DNA from 2 places in the Streptomyces sp. YJ-C3 genome. Region 1 is predicted to be linked to the other one. Evidence: predicted binding sites of a transcription regulator. Region 1 holds the regulator's gene; the other holds the start of a gene.

Region 1 (14,424 bases):
GGTCGAGGACGCGCAGCAGCTCCGGGCGGACCCGCCCGCCCGGCGCCTTCGCCCGGCGGCGGGGCTGCCGGGCGAGCCGGTGCAGGTGCCCGCGTTCGGTCTCGTCGAGGCCGAGGACGCGGGCGAGCGCGTCGAGGACCTGCTCGGAGGGCTGGGTCGCGCGGCCCTGCTCCAGGCGTACGTAGTAGTCGACGCTCACCCCGGACAGGTGCGCGACCTCTTCGCGGCGCAGTCCCTCGACGCGGCGGCGGCTGTCGGTGGGGATGCCGACGGACGCCGGGTCGACCCGGGAACGCCGGGTCCGCAGGAAGCTCGCAAGGTCGTCCATGCGGCCAAGTATGGCCGCGGCGGGCGCCCGTGAGGGTGGCCCTGCCGGTACCAGGAAGTCCCGTCCGACGGAAACGGCGCCCCTGAACGCCGGGCGCCGCGGCGCGCAGGATCAGGGCATCCGATCCGAAGCCCGATCCGAGGGAGCCCCCAGTGAAGACGCTGATCGTCCACGCCCACCCGGAGCCCACGTCGCTCAACAGCTCGCTGAAGGACCTGGCGGTGTCCACGCTGGAGGCCGCCGGTCACGAGGTGCGGGTGAGCGACCTGTACGCCATGAACTGGAAGGCGGCCGTGGACGCCGAGGACTTCGGCCCCGACGCCTCGACACCGCTGAAGGTCGCCCGGGACTCGGGCCGGGCCTTCGACGCCGGGACGCTCACCCCGGACGTCCGCGCCGAGCAGGAGAAGCTGCTGTGGGCGGACACGGTCATCTTCCAGTTCCCGCTGTGGTGGTACTCGATGCCCGCGATCCTCAAGGGCTGGGTGGACCGGGTGTTCACCTTCCACTTCGCGTACGGCGTCGGCGAGCACAGCGACACCAAGTACGGCGAGCGCTTCGGCGAAGGCACCCTCGCCGGCAAGCGGGCCCTGCTGTCGGTGACCACCGGCGGCCCCGAGTCGCACTACTCCGCGCGCGGCATCAACGGCCCCATCGACGACCTGCTGTTCCCGATCCAGCACGGCATCCTCTACTACCCGGGCATCGAGGTGCTGCCGCCGTTCGTGCTGTACGGCACCGACCGGATGACCGCCGAGGAGTACCCGGACGCCGCCAAGGCCTGGGAGCAGCGCCTGCTCACCCTGGAGTCGACCGAACCGATCCCCTTCCGGCGACAGAACTTCGGCGACTACGAGATCCCCTTGCTGCACCTGAAGGAGGGCCTGGAGCCCACGGGCCGCACGGGCTTCGGACTGCACGTGCGCGGCTGATCTCCGTCGACCGGGCAACCATTGCGGCCTCTCGGGTGTCTCCTTCTCGCTCCCACACGGGAGCGATCACCGATCACGATCCGGTCGACGCGCACCGTTCGCTGATCACGGCACCGAGAGGCCCGCCCCACCCATGCGCCGACTCCTGTCCGCGGCCACCACCGCGACCCTCGCCGCAGGCACCGCCCTGACCGCCACGGCCGTCGCGCCGGCAGCCCACGCGGCGACCTCCTGCTCGACGAACGTCTTCCAGCGCAGCTTCTACGCGAACACCTCGTTCTCCGGTACGCCGAAGAAGACCGACTGCGACTCCACGATCGACCAGAACTGGGGCACGGGCGCGCCCGCCTCCGGGCTGCCCACGAACAACTTCGGCGTGCGCTGGTCCGTCACCCGCGACTTCGGCTCCGGCGGCCCCTTCGCCTTCACCGCCTCCGGCTACGACGGCATCCGCGTCTACTTGGACAGCACCCGCAAGATCGACCTGTGGTCCAACACCGGCTCGTCCCGCACGAGGACCGTGAACCTGACCGTGCCCAAGGGCAAGCACACCCTGCGCGTCGACTACGTCAACTGGACCGGCACCGCCAAGGTCAAGTACACCTACACGCCCCGCACTTCGGCCACGTACGACAAGACCGTGCCGCTCGTCCCCGCCGACGCGAAGGCCTCGTACAGCACCAGCACCCGCAAGACGACGGTGAGCTGGGCGAAGAACGTGGAGATGGATCTCGCCGGGTACCGCGTGTACCGGCGCGCCGCTTCCTCCACCACCTGGGACAACATCAGCGGCGACATCACCGCCACCACGTACACCGACACCCCGCCCGCCGACGGCGGCCGGTACTTCTACCGCGTCCGCGCCGTCGACAAGGCCGCCAACCGCTCCGACGCCACCGCCGAGCTGGCCGTGACCACCGTCGACAAGGTCGCACCTGGCGCTCCCGGCGGCCTGAAAGTCACCCGGGCAGAGAGCAGCGTCGCGGTGACGTGGCAGGCCGTCGACGGCGCCGCGTCCTACCAGGTGCTGCGCTCGGCCACCGCGGACGGCACGTACACCGCCGTGTCCGCGTGGCTGACCGACGCGTCCTACCGCGACACGCCCTCGTTCGGCACCACCCGCCGCTGGTACTACCGGGTCGTGGCGCGCGACGCCGCGGGCAATGTCTCCGGGCCGTCCGCCACCGCCGACACCGGCGTTCCCGACGAGACCGCGCCCGGCCAGGTCCAGGGCGTCACCGCGGAGGCATCGACGGCGGGCAACAACGTCCGCTGGGAGGCCAGTTCGGCCGACACTGCGCACTACGAGGTGTGGGTGTCGACGCCGGAGGGGCCCGACCCGTCGGGTCCGCGCATCGTGTCCGGCACCTCGTACCTGGACGCCTCCGCACTCGTCGGTGTCGCCACGGAGTACCGGGTGTACGCGGTGGACGGGGCCGGGAACATCTCGCAGGTCTCGGCGTCCGCGTCGGCCACCCGCCCGAAGGCTTCCGCGTCGGCCGCGCCCGAGACCCCGACCGCGACCCCGTGGGACGGACTCACCCGCCTGTCCTGGCCTTACGCCGACAACTACGACGGCTACCGCGTGTACCGGCGCACGGAACCGAACGGCGCCTGGACCCGGCTGTCCGCGAAGGCCACCGCCCAGGTCTTCGACGACACGGCAGCCCCGACGGGCACATCCTGGTACTACGTGACCACGGTCGACCGCGACGGCCTCGAATCGGTCCCGTCACCCACGGCCACCGTGAACCGCCGCACCCCGGCCACGCCGGACGCACCAGCGATCCCGACGCTCTCCCTCTCCGCCCCCTTCACGGAGTGCACCGCCAACGACTGCGCGGGCCACGGCTACGGGCAGGACGTCACGATCACGGCGACACCCGCGGTGCAGCCCGGGCACGTGGCCGGTGGATACCGGTGGCTGGTGGGCGGCCCCGACGGATTCGTGCGGACCACCACCGAGGGAAAACTGACGTGGCGTCCGTCATCCACCGGCACCTACACCGTGCAGGTCGAGGTCAGTGACGCCTACGGCCGCTACGGATGGCCCGCGAGCGTCACGTTCAAGGTCGGCTGACCGGCACCTCACGCACGCGAGAGGGGCCCGGAGGTTCTCACCTCCGGGCCCCTCTCACCTGTTCTCGCCTGTTCTCGCCTGTTCTCGCCTGTTCTGGGCGGCGCGCTACGCCTCCGGCGACCGCTTGGGCCGCCACACCACCAGCGCGCTGGTCTGGTGGGCCTCCTGGTACGGCACCAGGTCGCGGCGGTACGAGGCATGCACCGCCGCCTCACGTTGCTGCATGGCGGCGGCGGCTCCCTCCACGGCGGCCGAGAGTTCGGCCACGCGGGACTGGAGCGCCGCGACCTGGTTCTCCAGCTCGATGATGCGCTTGATGCCGGCCAGGTTGATGCCCTCGTCCTGCGACAACTGCTGGACGGTGCGCAGCAGTTCGATGTCGCGGGCCGAGTAGCGGCGGCCGCGCCCGGCCGTGCGGTCGGGCGAGACCAGGCCGAGGCGGTCGTACTGGCGCAGGGTCTGCGGATGGAGGCCGGAGAGCTGGGCCGCCACCGAAATGACGTACACCGGAGTCTCTTCGGTGAGTTCGTACGGGTTGGTGCGACGCCGGCCGTCCATCTCGCTCAAGCTCCCTTCGCGGCCTGGAACAGTTCTGCCCGCACATCGGTGTCCTCAGTCGCCTTGCGGAACGACTCGAGGGCCGAACGGGCCTCGTCGGTCAGGTCCTGCTCCTTGGGGACGGCCACCTCGACCGTCACCAGCAGGTCTCCCCGCGTGCCGTCCTTGCGGACCGCGCCCTTGCCGCGGGCCCGCATCGTCCGCCCGTTCGGCGTGCCCGGGGGCAGCTTCAGGGTGACGGCGGGGCCGCCGAGCGTGGGCACCTTGACCTCGCCGCCGAGCGTCGCCTCGGTGAACGTGACGGGCACGGTCACCGTGAGGTTGTCGCCCTTGCGGCCGAAGACCGGGTGGGCGTCGACGTGGACGACGACGTACAGGTCGCCCGCGGGGCCGCCCCGCTCACCGGGTGCGCCCTTGCCGCGCAGCCGGATGCGCTGGCTGTCGGAGACCCCGGCGGGGATCCTGACCTGCATCGTGCGCGACGACTTGGCGCGGCCCGAGCCCTTGCAGACCTCACAGGGGGTCTCGGCGATGAGGCCGCGGCCCTTGCAGTCCACACAGGGGTCGGTGAGGGAGAAGCCGCCTCCGCCGCCCCGCGAGACCTGCCCGGTGCCGACGCAGGTCGGGCACACGCGCGGCGTGCCGTTCTTGTCGCCGGTGCCGGAGCACGCCTTGCAGGGGGCCTGGGAGGACATCCGCAGCGGGACCGTGGCCCCGTCCACCGCCTCGGTGAAGCTGAGCGTCACCTCGGACTCGATGTCCTGGCCGCGGCGCGGCTGGGTACGGGTGCCCGCACCCGCGCCGCCCCGGTTGAACAGGCCGCCGAAGACGTCGCCGATGCCGCCGCCGAACCCGCCGGAGCCGCTCTGGCCCTGGCCCTGGGCGCCGCCTCCGAAGAGATCGCCCAGGTCGAAGTTGAACGAGCCGCCGCCGGCGCCGCCGGGTCCCGGACGGAACCCGCCGTTGCCGAACAGGGCCCGCGCCTCGTCGTACTCCTTGCGCTTCTTGGGGTCACCGAGGACGTCGTTCGCCTCGGAGATCTCCTTGAAGCGCTCCTCCGCCTTGGGGTTGCCCTTGTTGGCGTCGGGGTGGTTCTCACGGGCGAGCTTGCGGTACGCCTTCTTGATCTCGGCGTCGGTGGCGTCCTTGGGGACGCCGAGGACCTTGTAGTAGTCCTTCTCGATGAAGTCCTTGGTACTCATCGGCCTCGACGTCCCTCCTCACTCACATCGGTTGTCACGCGGATGACGTCAGCCCTCGTCCGGGCCACCGCTCTCCTTCTCGTCCGCCGAGGACTCGGCGGACTCGCCGGCGCCGTCGGCCTTCGCCTGGGCGCCCGGCTGCGGCTCGGCCACGGCCACCCGCGCGGGGCGGATGGTGCGCTCGCCGATCCGGTAGCCCGGCTGCAGGATCGCCACGCAGGTCGTCTCGGTGACGTCCGGCGCGTACGAGTGCATCAGGGCCTCGTGGACCGTCGGGTCGAAGGGCTCGCCCTCCTTGCCGAACTGCTGCAGGCCCAGCTTCGCCACGACCGTCTCGAGCGAGTCGCCCACGGACTTGAAGCCGCCGACGAGCTCGCCGTGCTCACGGGCGCGGCCGATGTCGTCGAGGACCGGGAGCAGCTCGGACAGGAGGTTCGCGACCGCGATCTCCTTGACCGTGACGCGGTCCCGCTCCACCCGACGACGGTAGTTCTGGTACTCGGCCTGCAGCCGCTGGAGGTCCGCGGTGCGCTCGCCGAGCGCGGTGCGCACCTGGTCCAGCTGGGCGGTCAGGCCCACATCCTGCGCGGATGCCTTCGTTGCGTCCCCGGCCGGGGCCGCCGGGCCCTCCTGCGTGGAGGGCTCGGCGGCCTTCGGCGCCGCGTCATCAGGGGTGGCGCCGGAGGGGACGTCGGGCTGCTCGGCGTCGCCGAGACCCGGGGTCTCCTCTGTCATCAGGCGGCGCCGCCCTTCGCGTCGGGCTTCTCGTCGTCCACGATCTCGGCGTCGACGACGTCGTCGTCCTTGGACATGTTCGGCGCGTCGGCGTCCGGACCGGCACCCTCGGCGCCGGCCGCACCCGCGGCCTGGGCGTCGGCGTACATGGCCTGGCCCAGCTTCTGCGAGACGGCGGCGACCTTCTCGGTGGCGGTGCGGATCTCGGCCGAGTCGTCGCCCTTGAGCTTCTCCTTCAGCTCGCCGACGGCCTCCTCGACCTCGGTCTTCACATCGCCCGGGACCTTGTCCGCGTTGTCGGCGAGGAACTTCTCCGTCTGGTAGACGAGCTGCTCGCCCTGGTTGCGCGACTCGGCGGCCTCGCGGCGGGCGTGGTCCTCCTCCGCGTACTTCTCGGCCTCTTCGCGCATCCGGTTGACCTCGTCCTTCGGCAGCGAGGAGCCACCGGTGACGGTCATCTTCTGCTCCTTGCCCGTGCCGAGGTCCTTCGCGGTCACGTGCATGATGCCGTTGGCGTCGATGTCGAAGGCGACCTCGATCTGCGGGACACCGCGCGGGGCCGGCGGCAGACCGGTCAGCTCGAACATCCCGAGCTTCTTGTTGTACGCCGCGATCTCGCGCTCGCCCTGGTAGACCTGGATCTGCACCGACGGCTGGTTGTCCTCGGCCGTCGTGAAGATCTCCGACCGCTTGGTCGGGATGGTCGTGTTGCGCTCGATGAGCTTCGTCATGATGCCGCCCTTGGTCTCGATACCAAGCGACAGCGGGGTGACGTCGAGGAGCAGGACGTCCTTGACCTCGCCCTTGAGGACACCGGCCTGCAGGGCGGCGCCGATGGCGACGACCTCGTCCGGGTTCACGCCCTTGTTGGCCTCGTTGCCGCCGGTCAGTTCCTTGACCAGGTCGGCGACGGCCGGCATACGGGTCGAGCCACCGACGAGAACGACGTGGTCGATCTCGGAGAGCTGGATGCCCGCGTCCTTGATGACGTTGTGGAACGGCGTCTTGCAGCGCTCCAGCAGGTCGGACGTGAGCTGCTGGAACTGGGCGCGCGTGAGCTTCTCGTCCAGGTGCAGCGGGCCCTCGGCGGACGCCGTGATGTAGGGCAGGTTGATCGTGGTCTCGGTCGAGGACGAGAGCTCGATCTTGGCCTTCTCGGCCGCCTCGCGCAGACGCTGGAGCGCCATCTTGTCCTTGGCGAGGTCCACGCCGTGACCGTTGTTGAACTGCTTGACCAGGTAGTCGACGACGCGCTGGTCCCAGTCGTCACCACCGAGGTGGTTGTCACCGTTGGTGGCCTTCACCTCGACGACGCCGTCGCCGATCTCCAGCAGCGAGACGTCGAAGGTGCCGCCACCGAGGTCGAAGACGAGGATCGTCTGGTCGTCCTTGTCGAGGCCGTACGCCAGGGCGGCGGCCGTCGGCTCGTTGACGATACGCAGGACGTTCAGGCCCGCGATCTCGCCGGCCTCCTTCGTCGCCTGACGCTCCGAGTCGTTGAAGTACGCCGGGACGGTGATGACCGCGTCGGTCACCTTCTCGCCCAGGTAGGACTCCGCGTCGCGCTTCAGCTTCTGCAGGATGAAGGCGCTCATCTGCTGCGGGTTGAAGTCCTTGCCATCCAGGTTGACCTTCCAGTCAGTGCCCATGTGGCGCTTGACGGAACGGATGGTCCGGTCCACGTTCGTGACCGCCTGGCGCTTGGCGACCTCGCCGACGAGCACCTCGCCGTTCTTGGCGAAGGCGACGACGGACGGCGTGGTCCTGGCGCCCTCTGCGTTGGTGATGACGGTGGGCTCACCGCCCTCCAGAACGCTGACGACGGAGTTAGTCGTGCCCAGGTCGATGCCGACCGCACGTGCCATTTCAATTCCTCCAGCTAATACTTGAGTGGAACTGACTCAAGACTGCAACACCGGCCCCCTCGCCGTCAACAGACCTGAGTCCCGCACGCTCAACTTTTATCCTGCGCTTATGGGCAGCCTTCCCGGGGAAACCCGCCTGACCTGGCCTTTCGCAGATTCGCCAGCGCTCCGGACGCGGCACAAAAGACGGCATCCGAGGCCCCGGGAGGCGGGCAGGACCCTATGTCGCTCGCCGGATTCCCGACCCCGGGGCTGAAGACTTGTGCGCCCGATGTCCGGTACGCGCGATGTGAGGAGCCCAGGTGGAGCCGCCCCGGGTAGCCGTCCTGATGACCAGCCACGACCGCCGCGCCGCCACGCTCGCCGCCCTCGACGCGCTCGCGGCCCAGTGCGGCCTGCCGCCCGGCACCCGGGTACGGGTCCACCTCGTCGACGCCGGTTCGACGGACGGCACCGTCCGGGCGGTGCGCCGCGCGCACCCCGGCGCCCAGGTCGCGGTGGCCGGCCCCGATGTCCTCTGGGGCCAGGGCATGCGCCTGGCCAGCCGCAACAGCCGCGCGGCCGGCAGCCCCGAGCCGACGCACCAGCTGTGGCTCCACGACGACGTCCGGCTCGCCCCGGACGCCCTCGCCCAACTCCTGGACACCTCAAGGGAGTTCGACGACGAGGCGGTAATCGTGGGCGCCGTCCGCCACGACGGCGTCACCACCTGCTCCGGCCGCCGCCGCCACGGCCACACCCTCGACCTGGTCGAACCGTCCGGCGGGCCCGAGCCCTGCGACACGTACGACGGCGACGTGGTCCTGCTGCCCTGGGCCGTGCGCGAACGGGTCGGCGACATCGACAAGGTCTTCCGGAACGGCCTGGGCGACCACGACCACGGCTTCCGGGCCCGCCGCGCGGGCGTCGCCGCCTACGTCGCCCCGCGCCACGTCGGCGACCGCCCGGCCGGCCCGGCGCCGCGGGCGTCCCGCGAACCCGGCATCGGGGTGCGCGAGGCGCTGCGGCGGCGGGTCTCGCAGCGGGAGTTCCCGGTGTGGCAGTGGTGGGTGTACTGCTGGCGGCACACGGGGGTGCGGGCGCCGGTGCTGATGGTGGCGCCGTACGTGGTGACGGTGGTGCGGGCGCTCGCGGCCGGCCGCGGCACGCGGTGACCGGCCCGCGGGGCCGTCACAGCTCGTCGTTGTCCGGGTCGTACGCGTTGTAGAGGTGCTTCGGCAGTTCCTCGTCGCGCCGCAGCGCCTCGAACAGCTCCGCCGCCTGGTCCTCGACCGGCGTGTAGCGCCCCCAGTAGTCGGGGTGCTCCACGCTCGGGACCGTGACGATGGCGGTGCGGTCCTCGGGCACCTTCCCGGCCGCCTCCGCGAGGCCGTACAGCTCGCTCAGCGAGTCGAGGTCCTTGTCCGCGGTGAGCGAGGAGGTCACCGCGTCGAGGACCGGGTAGAGCCGCGTCGTGTGGTCGAGCAGCCCCGCCTCGCGGACCTGGGCGAGCAGATCGCGCACGAACTCCTTCTGCCGCTCGATGCGTTGCAGGTCGCTGCCGTCGCCGACGCCGGTGCGGCCGCGGACGAAGACGAGGGCCTCGGCGCCGTTGAGGTGCTGCTCGCCCTCGTCGAGGACGACATCGCCGTGCGGCACCTTCATCCGCTCGGGCACCTTCACGTCGACGCCGCCGAGCGCGTTCACGACCTTCTTGAACCCGGTGAAGTCCAGGACCACGTGGTGGTCGACGCGGACCCCCGACAGATCCTCGAAGGTGCGGATCGCGCAGGCCGCGCCGCCCCGCTCGAAGGCCCAGTTGAACTGCGCGTACTCGGGCTCGCTGCGCTCCCCGTCGGGCAGCCGGCAGGCCGGGATGTCCACCATCAGATCGCGCGGCACGCTCACCAGCGCGGCCCGCTTCCGGTCCGCCGACAGGTGCAGCAGCATCGTCGTGTCGGAACGCTGGCTGTCCTTGGTGTTCTCGATGTCCGAGCCCATGACCAGGATGTTCTGCGCGCCCGGACGCAGCGCCACCGGGCGTTTGCCGTGGTCCGCGTCGAGGGCCCGGTCGGTCGCCCAGTCGGTGCGGATGTTGCCGTTCAGCACCGCGTACGCGAGACCGCCCGCGCACACGAGGGTCAGCAGGAGCACCCCGGCACCCAGGGCGCTCCAGCGCACCCGGCGGCGGGCGAACAGTCTTGTGCGCAGAAGACGCAGATCACGTAGTGCCATGCAGGAGCCCTTCCACGCCGCGGGCGGTCCGCGCGGCCGTCCCCTCGACCGTGTACCGCTGCGCGTCCGCCCGGCAGGCCCGACGCAGGCACGCCAACCGGCGCGGCCGGGTGAGGAGTTCGGCCACGGCGGCCGCGTAGGCGCCCGGCTCGTCGGGGGCGACGACGGCGTTGCGGCCGTCGTCCAGATAGCCCAGCTCGGCTTCCGCGCACGGCCACGGTGTGGTGACCAGGGGCGTGCGCAGGGCGAACGAGTCGACGGCGTGCGGGCCGACGGCTCCCGGCACCAGCATCACCTCGGCCGCCGCGCCGAGCAGCGCCGCCCGCCGCTCCCCCACGTCGCCGGCGTACGCGACCGGTGGCCCGTGCCGCTCGACCGACGCGCGCCGCGGACCGTCCCCGGCGACGAGCAGCCGGAACCCGGGCAGCCGGGCGGCGAGCGCGTCGGCCGCGGCGAGCAGGAACGGGGTGCGTCCGGCGTCGAGGCCGCCGAGGTACAGGCCGGTGAGCCCGGGGGTGAGCCCGTGCCACGCCCGCAGCCGCCGCACCTCGCCCTCGGTGACCCGGTCGCGGGCCGCCGCCAGGGCACGGACGCGGCGGGGGCCGGGGAAGCCGTCGGCGACGGCGGCACGGGTCCGCTGCGTCACGCGCGCTCCGCGGACCGGGTCAGGGCGGTGTAGAGCTGCTCGGTCCGCTCGACCCACGCCGTCTCCCCGTACCGCTTGTCGTGGACCGCCCGGCAGTGCTCGCGCAGCGTGGGGAAGATCCGTTCGGCGGCGCCCAGGGCGGCGGGCAGCGAGGCGTCCCGGGCGGTGACGGTGCCGGTCCCCTCGGCGCGCACGACGTGCGGCAGGGACGTCCCCTCGAAGGCCAGCACGGGCACCCCGGCGGCCAGCGCCTCCGCGTAGACGCGCGGCACGCCCTCGGGCCGGCGGCCGGGCAGGACGAGTCCGCGGTACCCGGGCAGCGCGGTGCGCAGCGCGTCGCGCCCGACCGCGCCGAGGAACCGCACGGACGGCGGCGCGGCCGCGCGGCAGGCGCGCTCCAGCGGTCCCGCGCCGATGACGTCCAGGCGCCGTCCCGCGGGCCAGCGGCGCAGCAGGTCGAGGATGCCCTCGTCGGGGGTGAGCCGTCCGGCGAACACCCAGGCGTCCTCGGCCGTGGTCGCCGAACCGTCCGCCAGGGGGACGAAGTTGGGGACGAGCGCCAGCCGCTCGGCCGGCATCCCGGCCCGCGCGTACGTGTCCCGGCTCGGCTCCGACAGCACGACCGCGCGATCGGCGCGCCGCAGCAGCGGGTCCTCGCGCACCCCGCCCCGCTGGGCCCACGCGAGCGGCAGCGTGGCAAGGCGTGACCCCCGGTAGCAGCCGTGCCGCACGCCGGCCCACCGGTCGCCGTCGAGACACCGGGTGCACGGGGCGCCGTCCCGGTACAGGACCGCGGCCGCGCACAGCGGACGGTAGTTGTGCAGGGTCGCCACCAGCGGTCCCGTCCACTCGGCGGCCCAGGAGCGGCCGAAGTTGGGGAACAGGTTGTGGACGTGCACCACGTCCGGCGCGAAGGCACGCAGCGCGGACAGCGGGCTGCGGCCGTGCCCGGTGGCGACGGTGACGGCGCAACGGGCCGCGTACCAGGGCGCGTTCTGCAGGTGGTCGGTGCGGGCGGCGACGAGGCGCACCTCGTGGCCCGCGCGGCCGAGGGCGGCGGCCTGGTCGAGGACGGCCTCGTTCTCGCCGCCGGGTCCGGCGGCGCCGTAGAAGCTGTGGACGAGCGCGACTTTCATGCGAACGCCGCCTCACGCGCGACACCGCACCGCACGAGGGTCAGATCACCGCCGAACTCCCCTGCTCCGGCGAGCACCTGGGGAAGTTCCGGCTCCTGGTCCACCTGCAGCAGCACCCGCTCCCCGGGCGCCACGACGTCCTCCCAGACCCCGTCGAGGCGGCGCATCCACGTGCCGTCCCGGTCGCCGAGCGCGTACGGCAGCACGCGCCAGTCCAGGTCACGGGCGGCGGCCCGGCGCACCCCGGCCCGGGGCCCGCCGAACGGCTCGAAGGAGACGATCCGCCCCCGGTAGCCGCAGCGCCGCAGCGCCCGCCCGAAGCCGCCGTCCTGCCCGCCGGAGTCGAGCACCAGGTCGATCTCCCACTGGGCGAGCTGCCGTACCAGCTCCCGCATCCGGCCAAAGGTCATCATGCGTCTGCTCCCTTGCGTGTACGTGGACGGGAAGGCCCCCGCGCCGGGCGGGGTGTGCCTCAGGCGTCGGCCCTCAACAGGTCGACCCGCTCGGCCTCGGCCCTGCGCACCCGTCTGCGGCCCCCGTAGACCGGCACCCGCAGCAGCAGCACCACCGCCACCAGCGCCGCCCCGCCCAGCCACCACACCAGCGACGCCCCGACGGCCCCGCGGTGCAGCAGCACCCCCGTGGTCGTGCCGAGCGCGGCGGCGGCGCCGAGCACCACCGCCGCCCCGGGCGCGGTGAGCCCGAGCCGGCGCAACCGGTGCGCGATGTGGTCCGTGCCCTCGCGCAGCACCCCGCGTCCGGCCCGCCGCCGGGAGACCACCACCAGCACGATGTCGGCGGTGACGACCACGGTCAGCGCGAACAGCGCGGCCGGTGCCTCGGGCGCCTCGTGCCCGGCGTTCACCAGCAGGGCAGCACAGGCCACCAGGAACCCGGTGAACAGGGAGCCGCAGCCGCCCGGGGTGACGCGGGCCGGATGCCAGTTGTGCATCAGGAACCCGGTGAGCGAGGCGGCGAGCAGGCCGAGGACGACGGCGAGCGGGCCGAGGCCCTCCGCCCCGGCGCACGCGCACAGGCCGAGCGCGGTGATGACGCCCACCACGCCCATCGCGCCGTCGGAGTGGTCCAGCAGGCTGAAGGCGTTCGTCACGAAGACGATCCACAGCACCGCGAGCGCGCCGGTCAGGAAGCCGAGGTGGGTGCCGTGCACCACCACGCTGGCCGCCCCCGCCTCCACGATGATCCGGGCCCGCGCCCCCATCGGCCGCAGGTCGTCGAGCAGGCCGAGCAGGGCGACGGCGCCCGCGGCGAGCAGCAGGGTGCCCGTGGTGGAGCCCAGCGGGACGAGTCCGGTGGCGGCCCCCGTCCCCGCGACGAGGCCGGTGGCCCCGGCCACGGCGACGCCGCCGAGGCGCGACGCGTTCCGGTTCCGCGCCGCCCGCCGCCCGCCGGGCCGGGCGGCGCCGAGGGGGGTGCGCGGCGCCAGCGCCCGCAGCGCGGTGGTCAGGGCGGCGGCGAGCAGCAGCGCGGTCGCCGCGGCGGCGATCCCGTACAGCACGGTCAGACCCTGGCCGGGACGGCGGGCGAGGCGGACGGCGCGGTCACGGGCCCCGGCGTCCCGCCGCCCGCGTCGAGCAGCGCCGCGTCGACGATGTCCAGGAGGTCCGCCCGGGGTGTCCAGCCGGTCAGCTCGCGGAGCTTGCGGGTGTCGGGGACGCGCCGCGCCGCGTCCTCGAAGCCGTGGCCGTCGGCGTACACCTCCTCGTACGGGACGAAGCGGAGCGGCGAGGCGGAGCCGGAGCGTTCGACGAGGAGGCCCGCCAGGTCGGCGATGGTGGTCTCCTCGGCGCTGCCGACGTTGAAGACCTCGCCGTCGGCCCCCGGGTGGGCGAGCAGGCGCAGCAGCGCGTCGACGACGTCGGTGACGTAGGTGAAGCAGCGCCGCTGGGTGCCGTCGCCGTACACGGTGAGCGGCTGACCGGCGACGGCCTGCGCGGCGAGGCGCGGCAGGACCATGCCGTTCGCGGCCGACTGGCGCGGCCCGACGGTGTTGAAGAGGCGGGCGACGGTCACCGGCAGGCCGTGCTCGCGGTGGTGGCCGAGCGCGAGGATCTCGTCGACGGCCTTGGCGGTGGCGTACGACCAGCGGGCGACGGTGGTCTGGCCGAGGATCCGGTCGGCGGTCTCGGCGACGGGGCCCGCGCTGTTCTTGCCGTAGATCTCGGCGGTCGAGGCGAGCAGCAGCCTGCGGCCGTGCCGGTGGGCGGCCTCGATGACGTGCTCGGTGCCGCGCACGTTCGTGGCGAAGGAGCGGAGCGGCTGCTCGACGACGCGGCGGACGCCGACGGCCGCGGCCAGGTGGACCACCGCGTCGCAGCGGGCGGTCAGCTCGTCGACGAGCCGCGCGTCGAGGACCGAGCCGCGGACGAAGCGCAGCCTCGGGTCGGGCCAGGCGGCGGCGAGGTTGCCGCGGTCACCGATGGACAGGTCGTCGAGGACGACGACGGTGTGGCCCTGGGCGAGCAGCGCGTCGGTCAGGTGCGAGCCGATGAAGCCTGCGCCGCCGGTGACCAGGTACGTCAGGGATGTGGTCATCGTGGGCCCCTCGGTGAGTTGCGGTATCGGGGTGACACCGGTGGGGCACGCCCGTCCGGAGCCCTACATAAGGTATTCCGTTATGTCCAAATATGGGGCGAATAACACGATCTGCTTTGGCGCGCGCGGCGAACGGTGTGACACCGTGATCTGAGGGTTGCCTCAGCGACGC
Region 2 (14,424 bases), 1.3 Mb from region 1:
AGGTGTAGGGCCGCAGATAGGCCCATTCGTCGAGCAGGGTCCGGTTGAAGCGTTCGACCTTGCCGTTGGTCTGCGGCCGGTAGGCGCGGGTGAGTTTGCCGGCCGCCCCCAGGTCGGCCAGAGCCTCGCGCCAGGCGAAGCTTTTGCGGTAGGGCCAGGCGTTGTCGGTCAGGACCCGTTCGACGTGGTCGATGCCGTGTGCGGTGAAGAAGGCTGCCGCCCGCCGGAGGAAGGCTGCGCAGGTGGCGGCTTTCTCGTCGGGGTGGATCTCGCTGTAGGCGAGGCGGGTGTGGTCGTCGACGGCGGAGTGGATGTAGTCGAAGCCCATGTTGTTGCGGGTGACGCGGCCGGCCTGACGGCCCAGGACCTTGTGGCCGCCGCCGTCGGGGATCCGGCCGAGCTTCTTGACATCGACGTGGATCAGTTCGCCGGGCCGGTCTCGTTCGTAGCGGCGGATGACCTGCCCGGTGGGCCGGTCCAGGAAGGCCAGGCGGTTCAGCCCGTGGCGGGCCAGAATCCGGTGTGTGGTCGAGGCGGGCAGGCCCAGGATCGGGCCGATGCGGGCGGGTCCGAGCTTGCGGTCCTGGCGCAGCCGACACACCAGTTCCTCGGTCGTCGCCGCAGTGCGGTGCGGTGTGGTGAGGGGACGGCTGGAACGGTCATGCAGTCCTTGCTCGCCCTCGGTCCGCCAGCGGCGAACCCACTTGTGGGCCGTGACGCGCGAGATGCCCATCTCGGCCGCGACGTGCGCGACCGGACGGCCTGCGCGGACACGCTCGATGAGAAGCCGCCTGCCGAGAACGGTCAGCCGGGCATTACGGTGGGACACGAAGACCTCCGTGCGGTGCAGTCCTAGACAGCTCCACCACACCGGAGGTCTTCGCCATGATCAAGCCCAGTCGGTGTTAACAACGCTCGTGATCAATACACCTAGGCGCCCGCGTGCTTCGCGTTCGTCAGCGGTGCCACGATCCGCCAGCCCACCGACTCGTACAGGAGCCGTCCGTCGGGGGTGCAGGCGAGCACCGCGCGGGTCGCGCCCAGGGCGTGGGCCGCGGCGTGCAGCGTGCCCATGATCATCGTGCCGAGGCCCTTGCGGCGGTGGTGCTCGGACGTCTCGATCTGGTCGACGACCGCGCTCGCGCCGGTCGGGGCGACCTGGCCGCGCGCGGCGAACGCCCCGTCGGTGTCGGTGAGCAGGACGCGGGTGACGCCGGAGCGGGTCCAGGTGCGCAGCCGGTAGCCCGCGGGGACGTCCGGCGCGGCGGTGGCCGTCAGCTCCCGCGCCATCAGGAAGTCGCCCGAGCCGTAGGGGCGCCACTCGGGTCCGAGCCACGGCAGCACGCGCTCGGGGTCGGCGAAGACCTTGAGGTGGAAGGCGCGGGCGTGCGTCGACTCGGCCGCCTTGCGGACGTCGTCCTCGCGCACGCCGTCGTTCGTCGCGCCCAGGACGTGCCGGCCGACGTGCTCCTCGAGCCCCACATGGATCGTGTACCCCCAGGGCTCGGCGAGCGGGGGAGTGGCCCCGCGCGAGACGACCCAGCCGTCGACCCAGTCCCGTACGAGATCGTCGCCCGCCATGTGCACACTCCTCGGCCCGTGCGGCCTGTAATGGTCCGTTGCCTGGAGAGAACCTTACGAGGGTCGATTTCCGCTGTGACAGAGGCGATCGCTGAGAGCGAACGCGTGCTGGGGAACATCCACGGGCGCTCGTGCATTGAGTCGACATAGCTCAACTTGACTGCCGAAGGGGAGATCATGGCTTCGACGTCCACACCGCTCACCTTGCCCGTGCTGCCGCTCGACGACGAGGTCGTGCTGCCCGGAATGGTGGTGCCCCTGGACCTGAACGACACGGACGTACGCGCCGCGGTGGAGGCCGCCCAGGCCGCCGCCCGGTCCAGCGGATCCGGTGGGGGAACCAAGCCGAAGGTGCTGCTTGTTCCACGCATCGACGGCACGTACGCGAACACGGGGGTGCTCGGCACCGTCGAGCAGGTGGGACGCCTCGCCGACGGCGACCCCGGCGCCCTGATCCGCGCCCGCGGCCGCGTCCGCATCGGCGCGGGCACCACCGGGCCGGGCGCCGCCCTGTGGGTGGAGGGCCTGACCGTCGAGGAAGAGGTGCCCGAGCCGCTGCCCGGCTCCGTGACCGAGCTGGTCAAGGAGTACAAGGCGCTCGCCACGAACTGGCTGAAGAAGCGCGGCGCCTGGCAGGTCGTGGACCGCGTCCAGCAGATCGACGACGTGTCCGCGCTCGCCGACAACTCCGGCTACTCGCCCTTCCTGAGCACCGCCCAGAAGATCGAGCTCCTGGAGACCACCGACCCGGTCGCCCGCCTGAAGCTGGCCACCGCGCAGCTGCGCGAGCACCTCGCCGAGCAGGACGTCGCCGAGACCATCGCCAAGGACGTCCAGGAGGGCGTCGACAAGCAGCAGCGCGAGTTCCTGCTGCGCCGCCAGCTCGAAGCGGTCCGCAAGGAGCTGCGCGACCTGAACGGCGAGGCCGAGGGCGAGGAGTCCGACGACTACCGCGCCCGCGTCGAGGCCGCCGACCTGCCCGAGAAGGTCCGCGAGGCCGCGCTCAAGGAGGTCGAGAAGCTGGAGCGCTCCAGCGACCAGTCCCCCGAGGGCTCGTGGATCCGCACCTGGCTCGACACCGTCCTCGAACTGCCGTGGAACGAGCGGACCGAGGACCAGTACGACATCCCGGGCGCCCAGAGCGTCCTCGACGCCGAGCACTCCGGGCTGCAGGACGTGAAGGAGCGGATCACCGAGTACCTGGCCGTGCGCAAGCGGCGCGCGGACCGCGGGCTCGGCGTCGTCGGCGGGCGGCGCGGCGGTGCCGTGCTCGCGCTCGTCGGCCCGCCCGGCGTCGGCAAGACGTCGCTCGGCGAGTCCGTCGCGCACGCCATGGGCCGCAAGTTCGTCCGCGTCGCCCTCGGCGGCGTACGCGACGAGGCGGAGATCCGCGGCCACCGGCGTACGTACGTCGGCGCGCTGCCCGGCCGCATCGTCCGCGCCGTCAAGGAGGCCGGGTCGATGAACCCGGTCGTGCTCCTCGACGAGATCGACAAGGTCGGCTCCGACTTCCGCGGCGACCCGGCCGCGGCCCTGCTCGAAGTCCTCGACCCGGCGCAGAACCACACCTTCCGGGACCACTACCTGGAGGTCGAACTCGACCTGTCCGACGTCGTGTTCCTCGCGACGGCGAACGTGCTCGAAGCCATCCCGGAGGCCCTGCTCGACCGCATGGAGCTGGTCCGCCTCGACGGCTACACCGAGGACGAGAAGGTCGTCATCGCCCGCGACCACCTGGTGCCGCGCCAGCTGGAGCGCGCGGGTCTCGACAAGGACGAGGTCGTCATCGGCGAGGACGCGCTGCGCAAGCTGGCCGGCGAGTACACGCGCGAGGCCGGCGTGCGCAACCTGGAGCGGTCCGTCACGCGGGTGCTGCGCAAGGTGGCCGCCCAGCACGAACTCGGCGAGCGGGAGCTGCCGTTCACCGTCGGCGCGGACGACCTGCGCGCGCTCGTCGGACGGCCGCACCACGTGCCCGAGTCGGCGCAGGACCCGGCCGAGCGGCGCACCGCGGTGCCGGGTGTCGCGACCGGTCTCGCGGTCACCGGAGCGGGTGGTGACGTGCTCTTCGTCGAGGCGTCGCTGGCCGACCCGGAGACGGGCGCGGCCGGTCTGACCCTGACCGGTCAGCTCGGCGACGTCATGAAGGAGTCGGCGCAGATCGCGCTCTCCTTCCTGCGCTCGCACGGCGCCGAACTGGAGCTGCCCGTCGCGGACTTGAAGGAGCGCGGCGTGCACATCCACTTCCCGGCGGGCGCGGTCCCCAAGGACGGGCCGAGCGCGGGCGTCACCATGACGACCGCTCTCGCCTCGCTGCTGAGCGGGCGCCTGGTCCGCACGGACGTGGCGATGACCGGCGAGGTGTCGCTGACCGGGCGGGTGCTCCCCATCGGCGGCGTCAAGCAGAAGCTGCTCGCCGCGCACCGGGCCGGCATCACCACGGTGATCATCCCGAAGCGCAACGAGCCCGATCTGGACGACGTCCCGGCGGAGGTCCTGGAGAAGCTGGACGTGCACCCGGTGACGGATGTGCGCCAGGTCCTGGAGCTGGCCCTGGCTCCCGCCTCCGCGGACGTGGAGGTTCCGGTCGCGGCGTGACGGACGCGGGCGGATGACGAAGGCCCGGCCCCTTCCCGGGGGCCGGGCCTTCCGCGTGCTCCGAGGGCGCCGACCGGTCCGGGCCCGTGCGGGCTCTGCCCCGGACCCCGGTCCCCGATCGCCGGACGGGCTCGAACGGTCAGCCGTTGGCGAGCGCCTGGACCCGGTCCAGGGCGCCGTTGAACTTGTCGTGGTCGCCGACCGTCGGGCCGGTCGAGGTGTACTGCCACATCGTCTGGACGCCCCAGCCGGCCGGCAGGGTGCCCACGGTGGAGGCGTAACGGGCGATCCACAGCGGGTTGGTGGAGCCGAACGCGCCGGAGTTGCCGGTGCACTGGGTCCACCAGCTGGTGGCCGTGTAGATCACGGCGTCGCGGCCGGTGCGCGCCTTGTACTGGTTCACGAAGTCCCGGATCCACGTCACCATCGCGGCGGCCGTCTTGCCGTAGCACGCGGCGCCGTACGGGTTCCACTCGATGTCGAGCACACCCGGCAGCGTCTTGCCGTCCTTGGACCAGCCGCCGCCGTGGTCGACGAAGTAGTTGGCCTGGGTGGCCCCGCTCGTGGTGTCCGGCGTCGCGAAGTGGTACGCGCCGCGGATCATGCCCACGTTGTACGAACCGTTGTACTGCTGGGCGAAGTACGGGTTCGTGTAGTACGTGCCTTCGGTGGCCTTGGTGTAGGCCCACTTCACGCCGCTGCTCCAGAGTGTCGACCAGGCCACGTTGCCCTGGTGGCCGCTGACGTCGACCCCCTCGGTCTGGGTCACCCGGCCGACCGGGCCCTCACCGGTGTCGCCGTCGTGCTCGGCCACTCCCATGCCCATGTGGGCTTCACCCCGGGCGGGGACGTCGGCGGCCTGCGCGGCACTCGGCAGGGTGAACAGGAGGGAGAGGGCGGCGAGCAGGGCGCCGGCCGCGATGCTTCTGCGTCTGGGGGTTCCGGGTCTGTGCACGGGCATTGCATGCCTCCGAGGGCCTCGTGGGGGACCAGCGGGTCGCTGATCGGGGGACCTGTGCTGTGGTGACCTGTCGACATGTCGCCGTGACGCTACTGGTGTGGACATGCCATGCATGACGCTACGCATGTAGACCTGTGTGAGGGAAGGGGGCCTGGATGCTGCCGTTGGTCTACTCCTGCGAAATACTGACGGAGCTGCGGTAATGGCGGCGATTGGCGAAAACTTTCAGAATCGGGAAACCCGGGGAAACTCTGGCCATGGGCGCTGACGTGCACGAAGACGGGAACGGCGAGCGGCGGAACGCCGAACGCGACACGAATTCCGATGCCGCGCCGACTGGTGTGGACCACGAATTCCTCTCCCTGGAGCGAGAGTTGACCGTACTGCTGCGCCGCGCCCGGGCCTCCTCCGGCGAGATGGCCCGCGAGGTCCACCCGGACCTGGAGCCGGCCGCGTACGGGCTGCTCGTGCGCCTGGAGGAGTGCGGCGCGCAGCGGGCCACCGAACTCGCCGCGTACATCGGCGTCGGCAAGGCGACGATGAGCCGGCAGCTGCGCGCCCTGGAGGACCTCGGCTTCGTCGCCCGCGAACCCGACCCGGCCGACGGCCGCGCCTGGCTCGTCTCCCTCACGGAGCGCGGCCGGTCCGACTTCAGCCAGGTGCGGGACGCCCGGCGCATGCGGTACGTGCGGCAGCTCGCGGGGTGGGATCGGCGGGAGGTCGCCGAACTGGCCCGGCTGCTGCATCAGTTGAACGCCGGGGCCGAGTAGGCCTGGTCCGCCCGGCCTGCCCCCCCGGGCCCCGCTCCTCGATCGCCGGAGGGGATTGATCCATGCCGGAGGGGGCTCTGCGGCTACAGCTCCGCGTACACGACGCTCGCGTCGTCGTGGGTCTTGCCGCGGCGCAGATACGTCCGCGCTTGCGCGTCCGCGTCCTCCAGCGCGCGGACCCGGGCCACCGTCGCCTCCGCTCCCTCCTTGCGCACCAGCGCGAACAGCTCGGCCCAGTCGCCCTCGTGGAACTTCTCCACCCAGCGCGTCACCCCGTCGGTCAGCGCGGCCAGCGCCCGGACCTCGGCGCGGGGGAGTGCGCCGGTCACCGCCCGGTCCGCCACCGACGGGTCCGCCGCCGCCGTGAAGAAGCCGCCCTCCTTGTTGCGTACGGTCGCGTCCGCCACCTCGTCCGAGACCAGGGAGGTGCGCGGGACCCGGTCGAGGCGGTCGTCGAGCAGTGCGGTCACCGTGCCGTCCGGGGACTCGACCAGCAGCGCCGAGTCGGACAGCACCAGATGCTCGACCCGGTCCGCGTCCCAGCGGGCGAGGACGACGGTCGCCTGCGGAGTGCGCGGGTGAGAAAGGTCACAGGTCTCGCGGTGAACCCCGGCGGTCCGGGCGATCGCCGCCGCGAGGACGTCACGCAACGTCATATCCCGCCGCGAACTGGACAGTTCGGCCAGGGCGCCGCCCAGTCGGGCGGTGAACCAGGGGACGGAGTGCAGGCAGCCGTCGTCGCCGGCCGGCGGTGTGACGCCGTCGAGGACCACCAGCGATCCGCCCTGTCCGGAGGCCGGAACCGCCACCGATGCGTAGTCCTCGTTCGGGCGGGCGGGGTCACCGGGTTCGGTGGTCAGTTCGATGCGCATTCGGCCAGTCTGCACGAGGTCTTCACGGGGCCGGCCGATCGCCGCGAGTTGGCCTGCACCAGCAGGTCGACGCCGGTTTTGGGGCGGAATGATCGACTCCGACGGGGCGCGGCGGGGCATCTTGCCAAAGCCTGTGAAGGACGTCCAACCGGCGCACCGTGGAGGACTCGTGACCGTGCCGGGGGAACTTGCCCCTCAACTCCCCGTCGATGTTCACTCCTTCGGGTGGCGGGCAAGGTGATGTGCGCCCCCTGCTCAACGGCACTGGAATGGTCAGGAGCCATCCCAGCAGGGCGCGTGTGTTGACGGACCGTCACCTGGGCCCATGCGTACGACGAGTCAGGAATGCGAGCACCAGGTGCGGAACACCTCCGGCGGTAACAAGGCCAGTGGGCTGGATGGGCCGGACGGTGCGGGTGGCTCGGAATCGACCACGCCCGGTGCGGGCGGTCCGGGGCCGGCTCCGGCCTCCGGCGTGCCCGACACCCCCGTCGCCGCTGCTCCCGTCCCTGCCGCTCCCGTCGCCCAGGGCAAGCGCGCCCGCGTACGGAACCGGCTGATCGTCGCCGTCGCCGTCGTGGCCGCCGCCATCGCGGGCGCCGGTGCCCCCGCCATCATGGCCGCGTCCGGCCAGGTCGGGGAGTCACAAGGACTCGTCGACGACGCCCAGCGGACACAGCGCGCGCTCGCGCTCTCGCACGCCCTCGCCGACGAGCGGGACGAGGTCACCGCCTTCATCGCCGCCGGACGCCCCAAAGGCCAAGGGCTGAGCGAGGCCCGCAGCGCCCGTGTCGACCGGCAGGTGGACGAGCTGCGCGTCGACGCCGGCGGCTCGCTGCGGCGCACCGTCGACGACGTCGCCGCCGTCCGCCGCGCCGCCCTCACCGGCAAGGGCTCCGCCCTGGACGCGCACACCGCGTACTCCAAGACCATCACCGAACTGCACCGGCTCGCCGAGGAACTGGCCGACGCGATGCCGCCCCGCGCGGGCTCCGGCGCGCACGCGCTCGCCGACCTGGACCGGGCCGTCGACCAGGCCTCCGCCGCGCGCGGCCTGCTGCTCGCCGCGTACTCCGTGCCGCGGTCGACGTCCGGCACGACCGTCATCGACCCCGTCACCGGGCTGCCGAAGACCGTCGTGAACGAGGACTCCGCCGACAGCAGGCAGCGCGACGCACTGACCGCCGCCGCCCAGCAGGCCCGCGTCCGCGAGCAGGCCGCCCTGGACGACTTCCGGGACTCCGCCCCGGCCGCGTCCGTCGCCTCGTTCGACTCCACCGTCACCGGGCCCGACGTCACGAAGGCCGACAAGTACGCGGTGCGGCTCACCGACGCCCCGACGCTCTCCGACGACGAGCTGGCCTACAACAAGAAGAGCGTCGACGCCGCCCTGACCGCCCGCGTCGACCTGATGCGCGGCGCCGAGTCCGCGCTCGGGGACCAGCGCGTCAAGCAGCTGGAGCAGCTGCGTGACGACGACGTCACCGGCCTCGAGATCCGGATCGCGCTGGTCGGCGTCTGTCTCCTCGCCGCCGTCGGCTTCGCCATGGGCACGGCCCGGTCGCTGACCCGGCCGCTCGCCGTGCTGCGGATCGGCTCCACCCGCGTCGCCGGGTCCCCGGCGACCGAGGAACCCGTCAAGTTCACCGGGCGCAACGACGAGTTCGCCCAGGTCGTCCGCTCCGTCAACGCCCTGCACGCGCACGCCGTGGCCCTGCACGAGCGGCAGGGCACCCTGGAGTCCGACCGCAAGCACCTCATCGGCGAGCGCCAGCGCATGGCCGACGACCGCGACGCGCTGCGCGCCGAACTCGCCGCCGCGACCGAGCAGCTGGAGCGGGCCAGGCACTCCATCCACGGCACGTTCGTCAACCTCGCCCTGCGCACCCTCGGACTCGTCGAGCGGCAGCTCGGCGTCATCGAGGGCCTGGAGGAGCGCGAGCAGGACCCCGAGCGCCTCGCCACCCTCTTCAAGCTCGACCACTTCGCCACCGTCATGCGACGCCACAGCGAGAACCTGCTGGTCCTCGCCGGCGCCGAGCACGGCCAGCAGCACGCCGGATCCGTGCCGCTCGTCGACGTGCTGCGCGCCGCCGTCTCCGAGATCGAGCGCTACGAGCGGGTCCGCATCGCCGCGCTGCCGCCGCACGCGCACATCGCCGGGTTCGCCGCCGACGACCTCAGCCACCTCGTGGCCGAACTCCTGGAGAACGCCACGTCGTTCTCGCCGCCGGACGCCGCCGTCGAGGTCTCCGCCTGGCTGCTGGAGAACGGCGAGGTCATGCTCTCCGTCCAGGACGAGGGCATCGGCGTGACCGAGGAGAAGATGGGCGAGCTGAACGCGCGGCTCTCCTCCTTCTCGGCCGACCAGGCCCACGACCCGGAGGACGCCGACGGGCTCGGGCTCGGCCTGTACGTCGTCGCGCGGCTCGCCGCGCGGCACGGGCTGCGGGTCCGCCTGCGCGAGCAGAAGCAGGGAGGTGTCGCGGCCGTCGTCGTGCTGCCCACCACACTGCTCGCCGCCGTGCCCGCCGTCGCCTCGCCGCCGGCCGTGCCGGTGCCGGGCGGGGCGCCCGCGGTGCACCTGCCGGGCTCCGAGGCCGAGGCCAACTCCAATGTGCTCAGCGGCCGTTCCGCCGACCCGGTGACGGCGCCGATACCGGCGCCGGACGCCGCGGACCCGCTCATCGAGGCCGCCGAACAGGCCGTCCGCGAGGCCGAGTCCGGCGCCGCGGCCCCGGCGGAGTCCGAGTCCGAGACCACGATGGAGCTCGTCGCCCCGCTGACGGCCGCCGTCCCCGAGCCGGACACCCACGAGCGCACCCCGGACGAGAGCCCCGCCGAACCCGCGGCCGAGGCGGAGACCACGCCCGCGCCCGCCGCCGAGGTCCCGCCGCAGCACACCCCCCAGCGGGAGCGGCTCACCGACAAGGGGCTGCCCAAGCGCACCCCGAAGGTGACCGCGCCCGCCGCCGCTCCCAAGCCGCGCACCGGCTCCGTCGACGCGGACAAGCTGCGCCGCAGGCTCGGCGGCTTCCACCGCGGCGCCCAGGAGGGCCGGCGCGACGTGGAGGCCGAGATCCAGGACGGTACGGCCACGACCAGGGCCGGAGCACAGGAACGTAGTGGAGAAGCCAAGGGGGACACAGCCGAGGAGGCAAGCAGTTGACTGCGCCCCACCCTGCACTCAACAACCCCGCGCTCAGCACCGAAGCACGCAATCTGCACTGGCTGCTGACCAATCTGGTCGAGGAGGTGCCAGGGCTCCTCTCCGTCGCGGTCGTCTCGTCCGACGGGCTGCTCCTGCTCTCCTCCGACCCGGGAAGGAACAGCGAGGCCCCCGTCGACCACAGCGGCGGCCCCAAGGGCTCCAGCGCCGACCTGGCCACCATCGTGTCCGGCGTCGGCAGCCTCACCATCGGCGCCGCCAAGCTGATGGACGGCGGAGGCGTCAAGCAGACCATGGTGGCCATGGAGGAGGGCAGCCTCTTCGTCATGTCCATCAGCGACGGCTCCCTGCTCGGCGTGCACGCCACCCCGGACTGCGACATGAGCGTCGTCGCGTACCACATGGCGCTCTTCGTCGGCCGTGCCGGGCACGTCCTGACGCCCGAACTCCGCAGCGAACTGCGCCAGTCGATGGAGAGCACCCGGTGACCAGTCCGAAACTTCCGGTACGCGGCGGCGACCGCAAACCCGCCCGCGTACGCCCCTACTCCCTGACCGGCGGCCGCACCCGCTTCGGGCACGTGCTGCTCGTCGAGACGTTCATCGCGAGCACGGCCGCCATCGAAGGGCCCGACGAGCGCCTCGAAATAGGCAAGGGCACCCTGGCGGGCGTCATGCCGGAGATGCGGGCCATCGTCGAGCTGTGCCGCCGCATGCGCACGGTCGCCGAGATCGCCGCGCTCCTCAAGATGCCCCTGGGCGTGGTCCGCGTCCTGCTGAGCGACCTCGCCGACCAGGGAAAGATCCGCGTGTACGGAACCGGTCACGGCCCGGGACAGCCGGACCGCGCGCTCCTGGAAAGGGTGCTGAGTGGACTCCGCCGTCTCTGAGCTCTTCGCCGGACTCCCCGGCGAGGAGGAGCAGCTGCAGCCCTGGCAGACGGACCGGACCAGGGCCCCCATCGCCACGAAGATCGTGGTGGCGGGCGGCTTCGGCGTCGGCAAGACGACCCTGGTCACCGCCGTCTCCGAGATCCAGCCCCTCCAGACGGAGGCGCTGATGACCCAGGCGAGCGAGGACACCGACGACCTCACCGCGACGCCCGGCAAGACGACCACGACCGTGGCCATGGACTTCGGCCGCATCACGCTCGACGACGACCTGGTCCTGTACCTGTTCGGCACGCCGGGCCAGCAGCGGTTCTGGTTCATGTGGGACGACCTGGTGCGCGGCGCGATCGGTGCCGTCGTCCTCGCCGACACCCGCCGCCTGTCGGACTGCTTCCCCGCCCTCGACTACTTCGAGAGCTGCGGACTGCCGTACGTCGTGGCCGTCAACCACTTCGACGGATCAGAGGAGTTCGAGGCTGCCGACGTGCGGGAGGCCCTCACGGTGCCGCCGCACGTACCCGTGCTGATCATGGACGCGCGCCGCCGGATATCGGCGATCGAGACGCTGCTCGCCCTGGTCGGTCACGCCCTGGACGCCACCCCCGAATAACTTCCCCTGTCCGTAAGCCAGTTATCAGTTAGAGGCAGTCGTATGTCGCGGAAGATACTCGTCGTCGGAGCCGGCCAGTCCGGTCTCCAGCTCGCCCTGGGCCTGCAGTCCCACGGCTACGAGGTCACCCTGATGTCCAACCGCACCGCCGACGAGGTCCGCTCCGGCCGGGTCATGTCGACGCAGTGCATGTTCCACACCGCGCTCCAGCACGAGCGCGACCTGCAGCTCAACTTCTGGGAGTCGCAGGCCCCGAAGATCGAGGGCCTCGGCGTCTCCGTCGCCGCCCCGGGCTCCTTCGACCCCGGCCCCTCGCAGCGCGCCATCGACTGGGTCGGCAAGCTCGACGGCTACGCCCAGTCCGTCGACCAGCGCGTGAAGATGGCCGGCTGGATGGAGACGTTCGCGCAGCGCGGCGGCCAGCTCGTGATCCACGGCGCCGCCGTCTCCGACCTGGACTACTTCTCGCGTACGTACGACCTCGTGCTGGTCTCCGCGGGCAAGGGCGAACTGGTCTCGATGTTCGGCCGCGACGCGTCCCGGTCGCCGTACAGCGAGCCGCAGCGGGCCCTCGCGGTCGCCTACGTGCACGGCCTGGGCGTCCGCCCCGAGCACCCGGACTTCGACGCGGTGCGCTGCAACCTCGTGCCCGGTGTCGGCGAGCTCTTCATCATGCCGACGCTGACGACGACGGGCCGCGCGGACATCCTCTTCTGGGAGGGCATCCCCGGCGGGCCGCTCGACGCGTTCAAGGGTGTCAAGGACCCCTCCGAGCACCTGGCGCTGACCCTGGAGCTGATGGAGAAGTTCACGCCCTGGGAGTACGCGCGCGCCACGAAGGTCGAACTGACCGACGCCAACGGCACGCTGGCCGGCCGCTACGCCCCCACCGTCCGCAACCCCGTCGGCCGGCTGCCCGGCGGCGGCGCGGTCCTGGGCGTCGCCGACGTGGTCGTCGCCAACGACCCGATCACCGGCCAGGGCTCCAACTCGGCGTCCAAGTGCGCGGCCGCGTACCTCGCCTCGATCGTCGAGCGCGGTGACCAGCCGTTCGACGAGGAGTGGATGCAGTCGACGTTCGACCGGTACTGGGACACCGCCCAGCACGTCACGAAGTGGACGAACACGATGCTCCAGGCCCCGCCTGAGCACGTCCTCAACCTGATCGGTGCCGCGGGCCAGCTCCAGCCGGCGGCCGACCGCTTCGCGAACGGCTTCAACGACCCGTCCGACTTCGAGAACTTCTTCTACGAGCCCGAGAAGACGGGCGCCTATCTGGCGTCGCTGACGGGAGCCTGACGACCGGGCCCGCCGTGGCGAGGAGTCGTCCCTCGCCGCGGCGGGCCGCCGGGTGCGAAGCGCTCGGTCACTGCTTGCCGGTGCCGACCGGGTCGACCGTCACGGAGCTGTCGGCCTTGTCCGAGACGGGCAGGTTGACGGCGACCGGCAGCGTCTTGGAGTGGGTCTCGTTGGGCGGCGTGACGACCATGCTGGTGAAGTTCACGCCGCTGCCGCCGCTGTCGTTGCGCGGGTAGTGCAGGGTGAACCGGGTCTCCTCGCCGTTCTTGAGGACGACCACAGGGGCGGCGAGGCCGCTGCGCCCGGCGCTGATCGAGCCGCCGCCGTTCGCGGCCTTCAGGTCGACGCCGGGAAAGCCCTTGAGGGAACAGGCGTCGCCGGTGTTCTTGAAGCTCACCATGAGGGTGCCCTCGCCCATGCCGTGAGCGGAGTCGAAGTCGAGGTTCGCCGTCTTGCAGGGGCCGGTGTTGATCTGACCGCCGCCGCTGCCCTCGTCGGCCTGCGAGCCGGTGGCGTCGTCGCCGGTGCTCGTGGCGTTAGCGCCGTCCGAGGACGAGGACGAGGCGGACGCGGAGTCGTTCGTGCCCGCGGCGGAATCCCCGCTGCCCTGGCAGGCGGTGAGCGAGAGGCCCGCCGTCAGGGCCAGGGCGGCGAGGGTGAGCTTGCGAGCGCGCATCGTTTCTTCCTTTGCGGTCGGTACCTGCTGCTCGGTACGAGCGAGCCTTGCTGACCATGAGGACCCCGCCCGGCCCCCGGGCCGTTCCGTCCGGCCGCCGCCTTGTACATGCCTGTTACATGCGATTGCGCGGGGTGGGTGGATCCCGGGCCGGCGGTGCGTCGCCGGAACCCGGCGAAGCACCCCGGCTCGTACCCCAGTTCGGCCCGTGACATGGGCCCGAGCGCCGCCCCCGCCCCGGCGGCGACGCCCGTCCGGCGCCCCGTTCCCCTGTTCCCGCCCGGACGTGGGCGGCTGTCGGACGCCGGGACAGTTCCGTGACGCGGCGGGCATTGCACTCGGCGGACCCGGTGGACTCACCTGTTCCGCATGCGGCCGGTGGTCACTCGTCCCCGGGCGCCCCGGCCGCGGCGTACCCGGTGTCGCCGCCGTCCAGGGCCCCGGCCGGCAGCTCCGGCGCCCGGTAACCGGTCATCGGGCCGGCCCCCGGATCCGGCCGCACCGCCCCGAGCAGCGGATTCGCGGCGATCGGCGACACCTTGACGCGGGCCCCGGGCCGCGGCGCCTGCACCACCATCCCGTCGCCCAGGTACATCGCGACATGCGTGGCCTTGGGGAAGTACACGACGAGGTCACCGGGCCGCAGCTCGGACAGCGGCACCCGCGGCAGCGTCGCCCACTGCTCCTGCGACGTCCGCGGAATCACCTGCCCCGCGTGCGCCCACGCCTGCGAGGTGAGCCCGGAGCAGTCGAAGGCCTTCGGCCCCTCCGCGCCCCACACGTACGGCTTCCCGATCTGCCGCACCGCGTACGACAGCGCCGCGTCCCCGGCCCTCGACGGCGACCGGCCGACCGAACTGAGCGCCCCCGACGCCATGAACGACCGCTGCGCCTTCGCCATCCCCGCGTCCTCCAGCCGCGCCAGCTCGGCCAGCTGGTCGGCGGTGAGCGAGGCGAGCAGCTCCTCGACGTCCTTCAGCCGCTTCTGCACGGCGTCCC

The links. Region 1 encodes HspR, which represses chaperone genes until heat shock. Its sites were predicted from a motif close to TTGAGNNNNNNNNNCTCAA; they were not measured.
Region 2: the regulator HspR is predicted to act here: its motif matches at 1,718-1,736, upstream of lon (endopeptidase La).

Annotation. Positions count from the first base shown of each region.
Region 1 covers NZ_CM132685.1:192,049-206,472, reverse strand. Annotated here, with positions in the region: gene ACVHNB_RS00915 (helix-turn-helix transcriptional regulator) at 1-328, opposite strand, end outside; gene ACVHNB_RS00910 (NAD(P)H-dependent oxidoreductase) at 481-1,260, shown strand; gene ACVHNB_RS00905 (PA14 domain-containing protein) at 1,394-3,340, shown strand; gene ACVHNB_RS00900 (heat shock protein transcriptional repressor HspR) at 3,446-3,898, opposite strand; gene dnaJ (molecular chaperone DnaJ) at 3,904-5,100, opposite strand; gene grpE (nucleotide exchange factor GrpE) at 5,149-5,835, opposite strand; gene dnaK (molecular chaperone DnaK) at 5,835-7,700, opposite strand; gene ACVHNB_RS00880 (glycosyltransferase family 2 protein) at 8,030-8,854, shown strand; gene ACVHNB_RS00875 (LCP family protein) at 8,871-9,914, opposite strand; gene ACVHNB_RS00870 (glycosyltransferase) at 9,901-10,560, opposite strand; gene ACVHNB_RS00865 (glycosyltransferase family 4 protein) at 10,557-11,696, opposite strand; gene ACVHNB_RS00860 (class I SAM-dependent methyltransferase) at 11,693-12,109, opposite strand; gene ACVHNB_RS00855 (MraY family glycosyltransferase) at 12,169-13,215, opposite strand; gene ACVHNB_RS00850 (NAD-dependent epimerase/dehydratase family protein) at 13,218-14,252, opposite strand.
Region 2 covers NZ_CM132685.1:1,469,110-1,483,533, forward strand. Annotated here, with positions in the region: gene ACVHNB_RS06540 (IS481 family transposase) at 1-829, opposite strand, end outside; gene ACVHNB_RS06545 (GNAT family N-acetyltransferase) at 931-1,581, opposite strand; gene lon (endopeptidase La) at 1,759-4,179, shown strand; gene ACVHNB_RS06555 (lysozyme) at 4,319-5,140, opposite strand; gene ACVHNB_RS06560 (MarR family winged helix-turn-helix transcriptional regulator) at 5,410-5,910, shown strand; gene ACVHNB_RS06565 (protein phosphatase 2C domain-containing protein) at 5,994-6,782, opposite strand; gene ACVHNB_RS06570 (nitrate- and nitrite sensing domain-containing protein) at 7,258-9,951, shown strand; gene ACVHNB_RS06575 (roadblock/LC7 domain-containing protein) at 9,948-10,439, shown strand; gene ACVHNB_RS06580 (DUF742 domain-containing protein) at 10,436-10,840, shown strand; gene ACVHNB_RS06585 (GTP-binding protein) at 10,821-11,450, shown strand; gene ACVHNB_RS06590 (styrene monooxygenase/indole monooxygenase family protein) at 11,493-12,749, shown strand; gene ACVHNB_RS06595 (DUF4232 domain-containing protein) at 12,817-13,425, opposite strand; gene ACVHNB_RS06600 (NlpC/P60 family protein) at 13,808-14,424, opposite strand, start outside.